One region of the Halomonas sp. A3H3 genome, then DNA from elsewhere that is predicted to be linked to it. Evidence: predicted binding sites of a transcription regulator. Region 1 holds the regulator's gene; the other holds the start of a gene.
What was found. Region 1 encodes FNR, which switches genes on or off when oxygen is low (the NO sensors DNR and NnrR bind a similar motif). Its sites were predicted from a motif close to TTGATNTANATCAA; they were not measured.
Positions count from the first base shown of each region.

Region 2: the regulator FNR is predicted to act here: its motif matches at 3,248-3,261, upstream of HALA3H3_RS18155 (OmpW/AlkL family protein).

Region 1 is NZ_HG423343.1:3,155,778-3,160,493, forward strand. Features, by position in the region: gene istB (IS21-like element helper ATPase IstB) at 1-60, shown strand, start outside; gene ttcA (tRNA 2-thiocytidine(32) synthetase TtcA) at 400-1,266, shown strand; partial or broken gene ttcA (tRNA 2-thiocytidine(32) synthetase TtcA) at 1,467-2,174, shown strand; gene fnr (fumarate/nitrate reduction transcriptional regulator Fnr) at 2,167-2,913, opposite strand; gene hemN (oxygen-independent coproporphyrinogen III oxidase) at 2,998-4,431, opposite strand; gene HALA3H3_RS13985 (sulfite exporter TauE/SafE family protein) at 4,510-4,716, opposite strand, start outside.
Region 2 is NZ_HG423343.1:4,017,012-4,021,727, forward strand. Features, by position in the region: gene rimK (30S ribosomal protein S6--L-glutamate ligase) at 1-224, opposite strand, end outside; gene HALA3H3_RS18140 (ATP-dependent zinc protease family protein) at 266-706, opposite strand; gene HALA3H3_RS18145 (DUF3549 family protein) at 740-1,777, opposite strand; gene HALA3H3_RS18150 (YqcC family protein) at 2,106-2,441, shown strand; gene HALA3H3_RS18155 (OmpW/AlkL family protein) at 2,522-3,148, opposite strand; gene HALA3H3_RS18160 (AAA family ATPase) at 3,678-4,172, shown strand; gene HALA3H3_RS18165 (VOC family protein) at 4,264-4,647, shown strand.

The DNA.
Region 1 (4,716 bases):
AAAGGGGAATCACTGAGAAAAACCAACGCACAAAAAACGGAATCGGTTGACCCATCGTGACCGCTCAGCGTACAAAACTCTCTCCAGCGTGAAGGCCGTGTGCAAATCGGTCACGATCACCGGAATGACCGGTCACGTTCGCCGGAATACGCACCGAGTCAGCTCTAGCGAACAAAGCACCCAATCTCAACTTAGCGAGATTGCGAATCGACAAAATGTCGAATGTTGGTCATATGCTCATGCATCTGAAGCTTCTGCTAGCTCAGGAATTTGAAACACTCTATCTCCCATCGAATATCTCAATTCATCTGTCGAAAATTTATGCCATCTGATTTAGAATATTGGTTATGAAGATTTTGATTTGTTATTTATTTATAACTTTTATTTTAATGGTGGTTTATGAAGCCTAAAGAAAAGATGGATTTGAACAAGCTTTATAAAAAAATAAGGGCTAACGCTGGGAGAGCTGTTTGTGATTATTCTATGATTGAAGATGGTGACAAAGTAATGGCTGCCATAAGTGGTGGCAAAGATTCATTTGTTATGCTTGATACTCTGTTGTATTTGAAGAGAGTAGCACCGATTAATTTTGATGTGGTCGCTGTGAATCTCGACCAAAAACAACCCGGTTTTCCGGAGCATGTTCTTCCTGGCTTCTTCAAAAAGAATAATATTGATTATTATATTATAGATAAGGATACATATTCAATTGTTAAAGAGAAAACTCCTGAAGGGAAAACTACTTGTTCACTTTGTTCGAGACTTAGAAGGGGTTCTCTATATGGGTTTGCTGAGGAGATTGGGGCTACAAAAATAGCTCTTGGCCATCACATGGATGACATTGTAGAAACTCTTTTTTTGAATATGTTTTTTAACGGTAAGTTAAAGGCAATGCCTCCTAAGCTGCTAAGTGATGATCGCAGAAATATTGTAATAAGACCGCTTTCTTATTGTCGTGAGAAAGATATTGCTAAGCTGGCATCAATTGTAGAATTTCCAATTATTCCATGTAATCTTTGTGGTTCTCAGGAGAACTTACAAAGACAGAATATAAAAAACATGTTGGCAGGCTGGGAAAAACAAAAAGCGGGTTGTATTGAAAACATATTTAACGGTATCCAGAATGTAAGTCCAAGCCAACTAGCTGACTTAAATCTTTTCGATTTCCACAATCTCGATATCGACAGGTCTAGTAAAGTCATCTCGAACCATACTGGCAGTGTAGATGTTTCTTCGACCAATTTTATAGAAGCAATCAACCTATGATTTTGTAAAGAATACATTGGTGTATCTGGGCTGTCTTTGGTTATATTTTGATCAACTGCATTTGCTTAAAGCTTTTTTTTACAAAAAATGAATTTTTTGTATGGCTTGTGTTTGTTTTCTTTAGAAGAAAGAAAATTAAGTGACTGTATTGTAATGCTTTACTCACTCACTCTTCCTCTTTTAAAAAATTTGGCATATAAGGTAAGGACAGCTACACGATGCTGGAGATTTTGCGCAATTTGCAGCGCAATGCGCCGGTCAATTTTTCGCTGGTAGCGGTCAATCTGGATCAAAAACAGCCGGGTTTTCCCGAGCACGTATTGCCTGCGTATCTGGATAAGCAGGGCGTGGAGTACCACATTGTCGAGCGCGATACTTACTCGGTGGTAAAAGAGAAAACCCCGGAAGGTAAAACCACCTGCGCGCTTTGTTCACGGCTGCGGCGCGGCTCGTTGTATGGCTTTGCCGAAGAGATTGGCGCCAATAAGATAGCCCTGGGCCATCACCGGGAAGATATTCTCGAAACACTGTTTCTCAATATGTTCTTTGGCGGCAACCTGAAAGCGATGCCGCCAAAGCTGCTATCCGATGATGGGAAGAATATCGTTATTCGGCCGTTGGCCTACTGCAAAGAAGCGGATATCGCTGAGTTTTCGCGGCTGATGGAGTTCCCAATCATTCCCTGCAACCTGTGCGGCTCCCAGCCTAATATGCAGCGTCAGGTGGTCAAAGAGATGCTCGCCGAGTGGGACAAAAAGTTTCCTGGCCGCCTGGAGAGCATGTTCAAGGCTGTCACCAACATTGCCCCTTCCCAGTTGGCCGACCGCAGCCTGTTCGATTTTGAAGGCCTTGAGGCCAAGCAAGCAGAGCTACTGGCGGGGCGTATCCAAGCCTTTAACGTCAGCTAACTGTTTGCTCTTCCTCTTCGGCGAGGGTAATCAAGCGCGGCATATCGAGAATGTTGACCTCTCGCCCGGAGACCGCCACCACACTCTGCTGCTGAAAGCGGCTTAGTATGCGGCTGACCGTTTCCACCGCTAAGCCCAGGTAGTTGCCAATATCAGCCCTGGGCATTGAGAGGCGAAAGCTGTAAGGCGAGTAGCCCCGGCGACGAAAACGATCCGAGAGGGTAATCAAAAAACTTGCCAGCCGCTGATCGGCGGTTTTACGCGAAAGTAGCCGCATCATACGCCGGTCATCGCGCAACTCTTTGCTCATGCTGCGATAAAGCTGGCCACGCAGTTCGGGCAGCTCCTCCGAGAGTAAGTCCAGGCGGTCAAAAGGAATCTCGCAGACGGTGGTCGTTTCCAGGGCGATAACGCTACCGGGGTAATGCTCTTCGTCAATGCCATCCAACCCCACCAATTCACTGGGCAGGTAGAAATTGGTCAACTGCTCGCTGCCGTTACCTTCGGCGGTGATCTGTTTCAAACTGCCCGAACGGACTGCGTAAACGCTGGTAAAGGTGTCGCCCTGACGAAACAGCGGTTCGCCTTTTTTCAGCGGCGCGCGACGACGAATAATGGCGTCAAACTGCCCCACGTCGTCCAGCTCAAGGGCAAGTGGCAGGCACAGTGAGCTCAAACTGCAGGTTTGGCAGCGAGCTTCATGGAGTAGCGAGCGCCGACGGCTCATGGGTTCCAACATGCTTTGCTCCTTGAGAGGGTCCCGCTTATCAATTAGAAAATCCTTACTTATTATAGTCGCTTTAGCATGCCTGCAATAAGGTGATTAAACAATCTTAGAATACTGTTGTCCCGTTTGCCCGGAAAGATGGGTATCAAACGCCATTGCTATATGGCGAATCAGCAGTCGACCCATTGGCGTTGCGTTAAGCTGGTCGCCGCTGCGTGCCAGCAGGCCATCTTGCTCGGCGCTTTGCAGGCGCTCAAGCGCAGGCGCAAAGTAGCGTGGGGCATCAATGTTCCAGCGCTGGCTAACGGCGGTCAGGTCAATGCCCATATTGCACATCAGCCGCTCAATCACATCCCGGCGGATCAGGTCGTCATCACTTAAGCGTATGCCACGCACGGTGGCAAGCTGCCCCTGATCCAGCGCCGCTTCGTAGCGGGCCAGATCGCTAGGATTCTGCGCATAGACGTCATCAATACGGGAAATCGCCGATACGCCAAGCCCGATTAAGTCGCACTGAGCATGGCTGGAGTAGCCCTGGAAGTTGCGCTGCAGCGAGCCTTCGCGCTGGGCAATAGCCAGGCTATCGTCAGGGCGGGCAAAGTGATCCATACCGATATGCACATAGCCAGCTGCGGTGAGCATTTCGATGGTGGTGCGCAGAATCGCTAGCTTCTCTTCTCCGCCTGGCAAGTCATCGACATTAATGCGCCGCTGCGGGGCAAAACGCTCGGGCATATGCGCGTAATTAAACACAGAAAGGCGCGCCGGGTTGAGCTCGATCACCTGGCGTAGGGTGTTGGCAAAGCTCTTTTCAGTCTGAAATGGCAAGCCATAAATTAGGTCGAGATTGAGCGAGCGAAAGCCCAGGCGATGCGCCTCCTCCATCAGCGTTTCGGTAAGTACCCGAGGCTGAATACGGTTAATCGCTTTCTGCACCAGCGGGCTTAAATCCTGCACGCCCAGGCTGATGCGATTAAAGCCGAGGGATTCGAGATGGCGCAGCGTAAACACATCCGCTTCGCGAGGATCTATTTCAATTGCGTAATCGCGATCAGCAGACGATGAAAGACCAAAACGTGCATCCAGTCGATCAATCAGGTCGCCCATCTGGTTCAAACTGAGAAATGTCGGCGTGCCGCCGCCCCAATGCAACTGCTCCACCGGTCGTGATGTATCCAAGTGGCGTGCGGTCAGCACCATTTCACGGTCAAGCCGGGCTATATAGGGCTCGGCAAGGGCAGTGTTTTTGGTAGCGATTTTATTACACGCGCAGTAGAAGCAGATCTTGCGGCAGAAGGGCACATGAACGTACAGAGAGAGCGGACGCTTACTGGCATTGCTACGCTCCAATGCCTGGGTCAGGTCGCCAGGGGTAAATTGGTCGTGAAACGACAGCGCCGTGGGGTAGGAGGTGTAGCGTGGGCCGTTGGTGTCGTAGCGACTCAGTAACGCTTCGTCCCACACCGGCTGCATAGGGGCTGCGGCAGCAGCGGGTGCAAGAGGCAAGGCAGCAGGGGTATGAACGGGCATGAAGGGGCGCTCCGACGTTAGGAAATGCCGCTAGCCTAACCCGTGGTTAGGAGGTAAATGTTGAGCCACGTCATGCTATTAGAGGTTGTGTACCGAAAGCGTCCACAGTTGCCACAGTGCAAAAGCGATAATTGTCAGCGCTGCCACGCTGCGGGTCGCGGGGTGACGTATCAAATGGCTGAGCTGGCGGGCAGCCAGGCCAGTGGCAAGCAGCGCAGGTAGGGTGCCAAGCCCAAAGGCGCCCATGAGTAGAGCGCCCTGAAGCGGGTCGGCAATCGCTAAGCT
Region 2 (4,716 bases), 860 kb from region 1:
GCACAGCCGTAAAAGGTGACCGATGAACCAATGCGCGGGATCACCGCATCGAAAGGCTCAATCTCTTGGCCTTTATAGTGGATCGAAGGGTGGTGCGAGGTAATGCTCATATAGCAACGCAGCGTGTCCACCACGCGGGCGGTATGCCCACGCTGCTCTGCGGCTTCAACCAGGCGGCGGGTAGAGTACAAATTGCGATTGCGTGACAGCAGAGCGATATGCATTTAGGAGACTCCGAGCTGAGATTGAAGCGACTAATAAGGGGTTAAGGCTCACCGTGCAAGAATGCGGCACCGGGGGCCACCAGGAGGCGGCGCATGGCACTTCGGCCTAGTAGCATCGGGTGGCGCATATTGCTGCGGTCAGTAAGGGTCAGTTCAATGGGGAAATTCAAATCGCCCATCTGCATCGGGGTACGTATAACATAGCGCCACTCGCTATGACCGTTGGAACTGGTGACCCGGCGTCGATCATGCAGGTGCAATCGGAAACGATGCGCTGGCGTGTCTGGCCCTCCGCTATGGGTGATAAAGCTAACCCACAGTTGACCATGGTCATCTTCATCGGTCTCTATCTCTTCTGCATGCAGAGCAGATGTTCGTGCGCCAGTGTCAGCTTTACAGCATAGGTGAAGCCCTAGTTCAGGTAGCGTCACCATCTCGCGGCGGCCAATGACCGCTTTGGCCTGATAGGGTAATTCCTTCACGGCTCACTCCTTGCAATTAAAAGTGACATCGGATCAAGCGTTCCTCTGTGACATCATCAGTGTCAAACGGCGTTGGGTTGCGGAGCCAGCAGGCGCATCCCGCAGTGCCATCATGACCGGTAAGCGTAGCCGTGGTATTAACGCAATATCACGCACTACGGCGGCAAAATCGCTACGCTCATCTTCTGCTAAGCGTTGCAGAAAAAGAGGCAGGCGCTGCGCGTCTTCCAGATAACCCCAGCCGCGCCCGGCGATGGCCGCCAGAACATCCGGCCCACAGGCCGCTGTGTCATTGAGTAAGGCCGTGTACCAACTGCCCACCGCTGATGCCTCCGTATTACCCACTGCGCGCAGACAGGCACACAGGGTTTCAATGTCGCCCGCTTGGGCGGCGGCTTCGCCACGACGCTGCAGTGCGGGGACTAACGCCTGTGGCAAGGGCTTGTGCTCTAAACAGTAGCACAGGGAGTGAATAACGGTGGTCGGCAGGTCAGGCAGCCGCAGCGCTAGCGATTCAGCGTCAGCCGTTTCCATACGCACAGCGTAATCGGCAATCCCCTGTAACCCCAAGGCCTGCCAATCAATCGTTTGCTGGCCGCTCAAGTAGGCCTCAACCGGCTCAAAATGCTGGCTGGCGGGTAGCCCACGCGCATGGGTGGCGCGTGCATTGAGCATGGCTTGGAAGGTGACACTAGGCGTGAAGGCGAGAGGATTATCCTTCATTAAGTGATCCACGTCCGCTGTTTCTTCACGGCCTACCTGGGAAACTGCGCGTCCTAGCGTTTCCAACAGGCGATTTAAAAACGCATCGCGCTGGGCGGGAGCAATCATTCCCTGCTCATCCAGCGGCAAGGCCAAGAACCAAATGGCCGGTTCGGGCATATCGCCAAGGCGAAACACAATGGCTAAGCGCGCCTGGCCCTGCCATGGCTCTGGCCAGGCCATTTCGCCACTTTCAAAAGTCGCCAGTGATTCCCGCGGGCAGGGAACGACGTGTCGCCCCATATGGTAAAGGGAAACCTCGCCGCCGCTGCGGGTAAAAAACTCATCAAGGGTTTGAATCGGTTGCATGACATCCTTCCGCGTTGCAAGCCTGCACTCTACCTTGCTGATGTGGCACTGTCAGCCGCAGTGACTGATAAACATGGTGTTAATGACAGTGCCTTAAGGCATTAGCATTAATGACAATGCGGTTAAAAATTAATCAACTTTGCCAAAGCCCCATGAGAGCAGGCGCTGCGACACCTTTCCATAGTTTATCCACAGGCTCGTGCAGGTTTTCTGTGAGTGTATGGATAACTTCCCGCAAGCGTTGATAGGTGGCAAGGCGCCCGCTGAGTGGGGATAATGGGCAGACGATACACTTACTTCATTTTCCAAGGTAGTGACAAGCGACTTTATGAGTACTTATCAACCGCTTCAGACAGCGCTTCTAGAGCTTGAGGCGTCGATGAAAGCCGCCGATTTATGGCGCATGCCAACACCCGATGCAGAAGCATTCGCCAGCCAGCAGCCGTTTTGCATCGACACCATGTCGCTGCCGCAATGGATACGCTTTGTGTTTATTGCCCGCTTGAATGCCTTGATGGATGCGCGTGCAGCCATGCCCGCAAAGTGCGAGGTAGCTCCCGCCGTGGCAGCCTACTTGCAGCAGGAAAAAACACCCGCTCACCACCAGCTGCTGATTGTGCGTGCGGTAGAGAAGGTCGACCAGATCGTCACTGAAAGCACTTAAAGCGACATGCGGCTAAACGCACAAAGCCCACCGTGAGGCAGGCTTTGTGGATAACATCCGCTAGCGGTTTTGCAAGTGGCTTAGAAGCGGTAACTGAGGCCTGCCATGACCACGAGAGGATCGATCTCAACGGTACCTGCCGCCGCACCGTTAACGCTCGCATCGGTATCGATATCGATGTACCAAGCAGCGGCGTTCAGCGCCCAATGGTCATCAATTAATAGATCAACACCTACCTGGCCTGCCGCTCCCCAGGAGTCATCCAGGTCTAAATCACCAATCGTCAGCTCCTCATCGGAGAAAAAGGTGTAGTTAATACCGGCGCCGACATAGGGCTGTACGCGTGACTGAGTGCCGCCCAGCGGGTAGTACTGCAGTGTTAGGGTCGGCGGCAGGTGCTTGGTTGAGGCAATGTTATCGCCGTTTAAATGGATGTCGTGTTCAAACGGCAGCGCCGCCAGTAGTTCCACGCCGACTTTATCGTGGAAGCGATAGCCCAAGGTGAACGCGAAATCGGTTTTATCCTGTACATCCACTGATAGCGCACCGTTGGCCAGTGAGCCGTTGTCGCTGGTGGGGGCGACTTTGGCCACACCCACGCGGGTGAAGAAATCGCCAGCGCCGTAGGCGAATGCCTGGCTGCTGGTCATCATTGCCGCAGCGGCAACAGTGGTGACGAATAATGTAGGCAGGGCGGCTTTACGCATGGGATCACTCCAGGTGTTAACGCAGATAGTAAGATTAGACGGCTTTCCGATAGCCGCTTAACGATGAAACCAGTGTAACGAGACCCAGGGAGTGGATTATTGATCCAGGGCAAGAGTTATTAGACATGGGGGGTTAGGGGGAGGGGCGGCTGGAGAGACCTAATTCAGAAGCGGGCTGCTAGCCATTTGGCTGGCCCATTTGTATGGATGCATGCGCAGTGATATGAAGTATTTTTAGTCTGTAATGCGTGTTTTTCTGATACGCTCAGCAAGAGGTATGATCAAATATTGCCAGAATATTGTTTATAAAAATAAATTAAAACAGCGAGTTGTAAAACATCTGCTCGTGTTTATAGGCAATGCGAAAAGATGGTCAGGAATGAGCATGCGCATTTTTCTAGCGAGCATTTGAATGGGAGTTGGTAATTTGCCCATTACTATTAACACATTGGAGTTTTTTTATGGTGTTACGCTTTCTAGGAAAATACGTATGCGCAGAAATAAACTGCTATGCAATACGAGGCAAGAAATGAAGAAAGGAGTGTTGACATTTTTCTGCGGGAAAATGGGGGCAGGGAAAACTACAAAGTCTCTTGAAGTTTCCCAAGAACGAAACGCCGTACTGCTTTCAGAAGACGAGTGGCTTGCGTCGGTTTATCCCGATAGCATTAAGACACTGGAAGATTACGTAAAATATGCTGGACGGCTCAAGCCTCAAATGAAGAAGCTGGCTCAGTCGATCTTGGCGTCAGGCACTAATGTGGTAATGGACTTTCCTGCAAATACGATTCCGCAACGAAAATGGCTTAGAAGTGTCTTTTCAGAGATTCAGGCTCCCCATGAGCTAATTTACATTGACCAGCCAAATGATACCTGCTTAGAGCAGATAGCCAAAAGGCGTGCAGAACAACCGCAGAGAGCGGCAACGGATACTGAAGAGATGTTTGAGCAGGTTACAAAGTACTTTGTTGCGCCCACACCTGATGAAGGGTTTAACATAACTGTAATTTCGGCAAATGGATAATAGCCGCAGGTACAGCGACTGCTTGTACGTTGCGGCTGCGCCTTTATTACAAAGCCGCGCACGTTGCAGCGTTATGTCATTTTGGTGAATTATGAAACTTGATTTGTTCGTACTACGGTGCAGCGATTTGCGGGCCAGCAAGCAGTTCTATGAGCAGCTCGGTTTCAGCTTCGTGGAAGAGCAGCATGGCTGTGGGCCAGTGCATTACTCGTCAGAAAATGCGGGGTTTGTATTCGAGTTGTATCCATTGGTTAGCAGCGAATCAGTAGATAACACGCGACTAGGATTTTCAGTGGAAGGTCTGGGCAATATCATCCCTGACTTAGAATTAGTGGACCAGTATAAGTTTGGCGGAAGGGTTTTGCCAAAAGGTTGGTTTAAAAATTTCAGTTCTATCGATGAGGTCTATGAGGCCTTATTTGGGGCAATATGTTACAAGGCCGCTACCACGAAACCGGGAGAAAAGGCTCAATGAGTATCAGGGCCATACACGCGAAAGACGTATTCTGACGGTGTTATGCACAACGTTCGTCTTGACGTACGT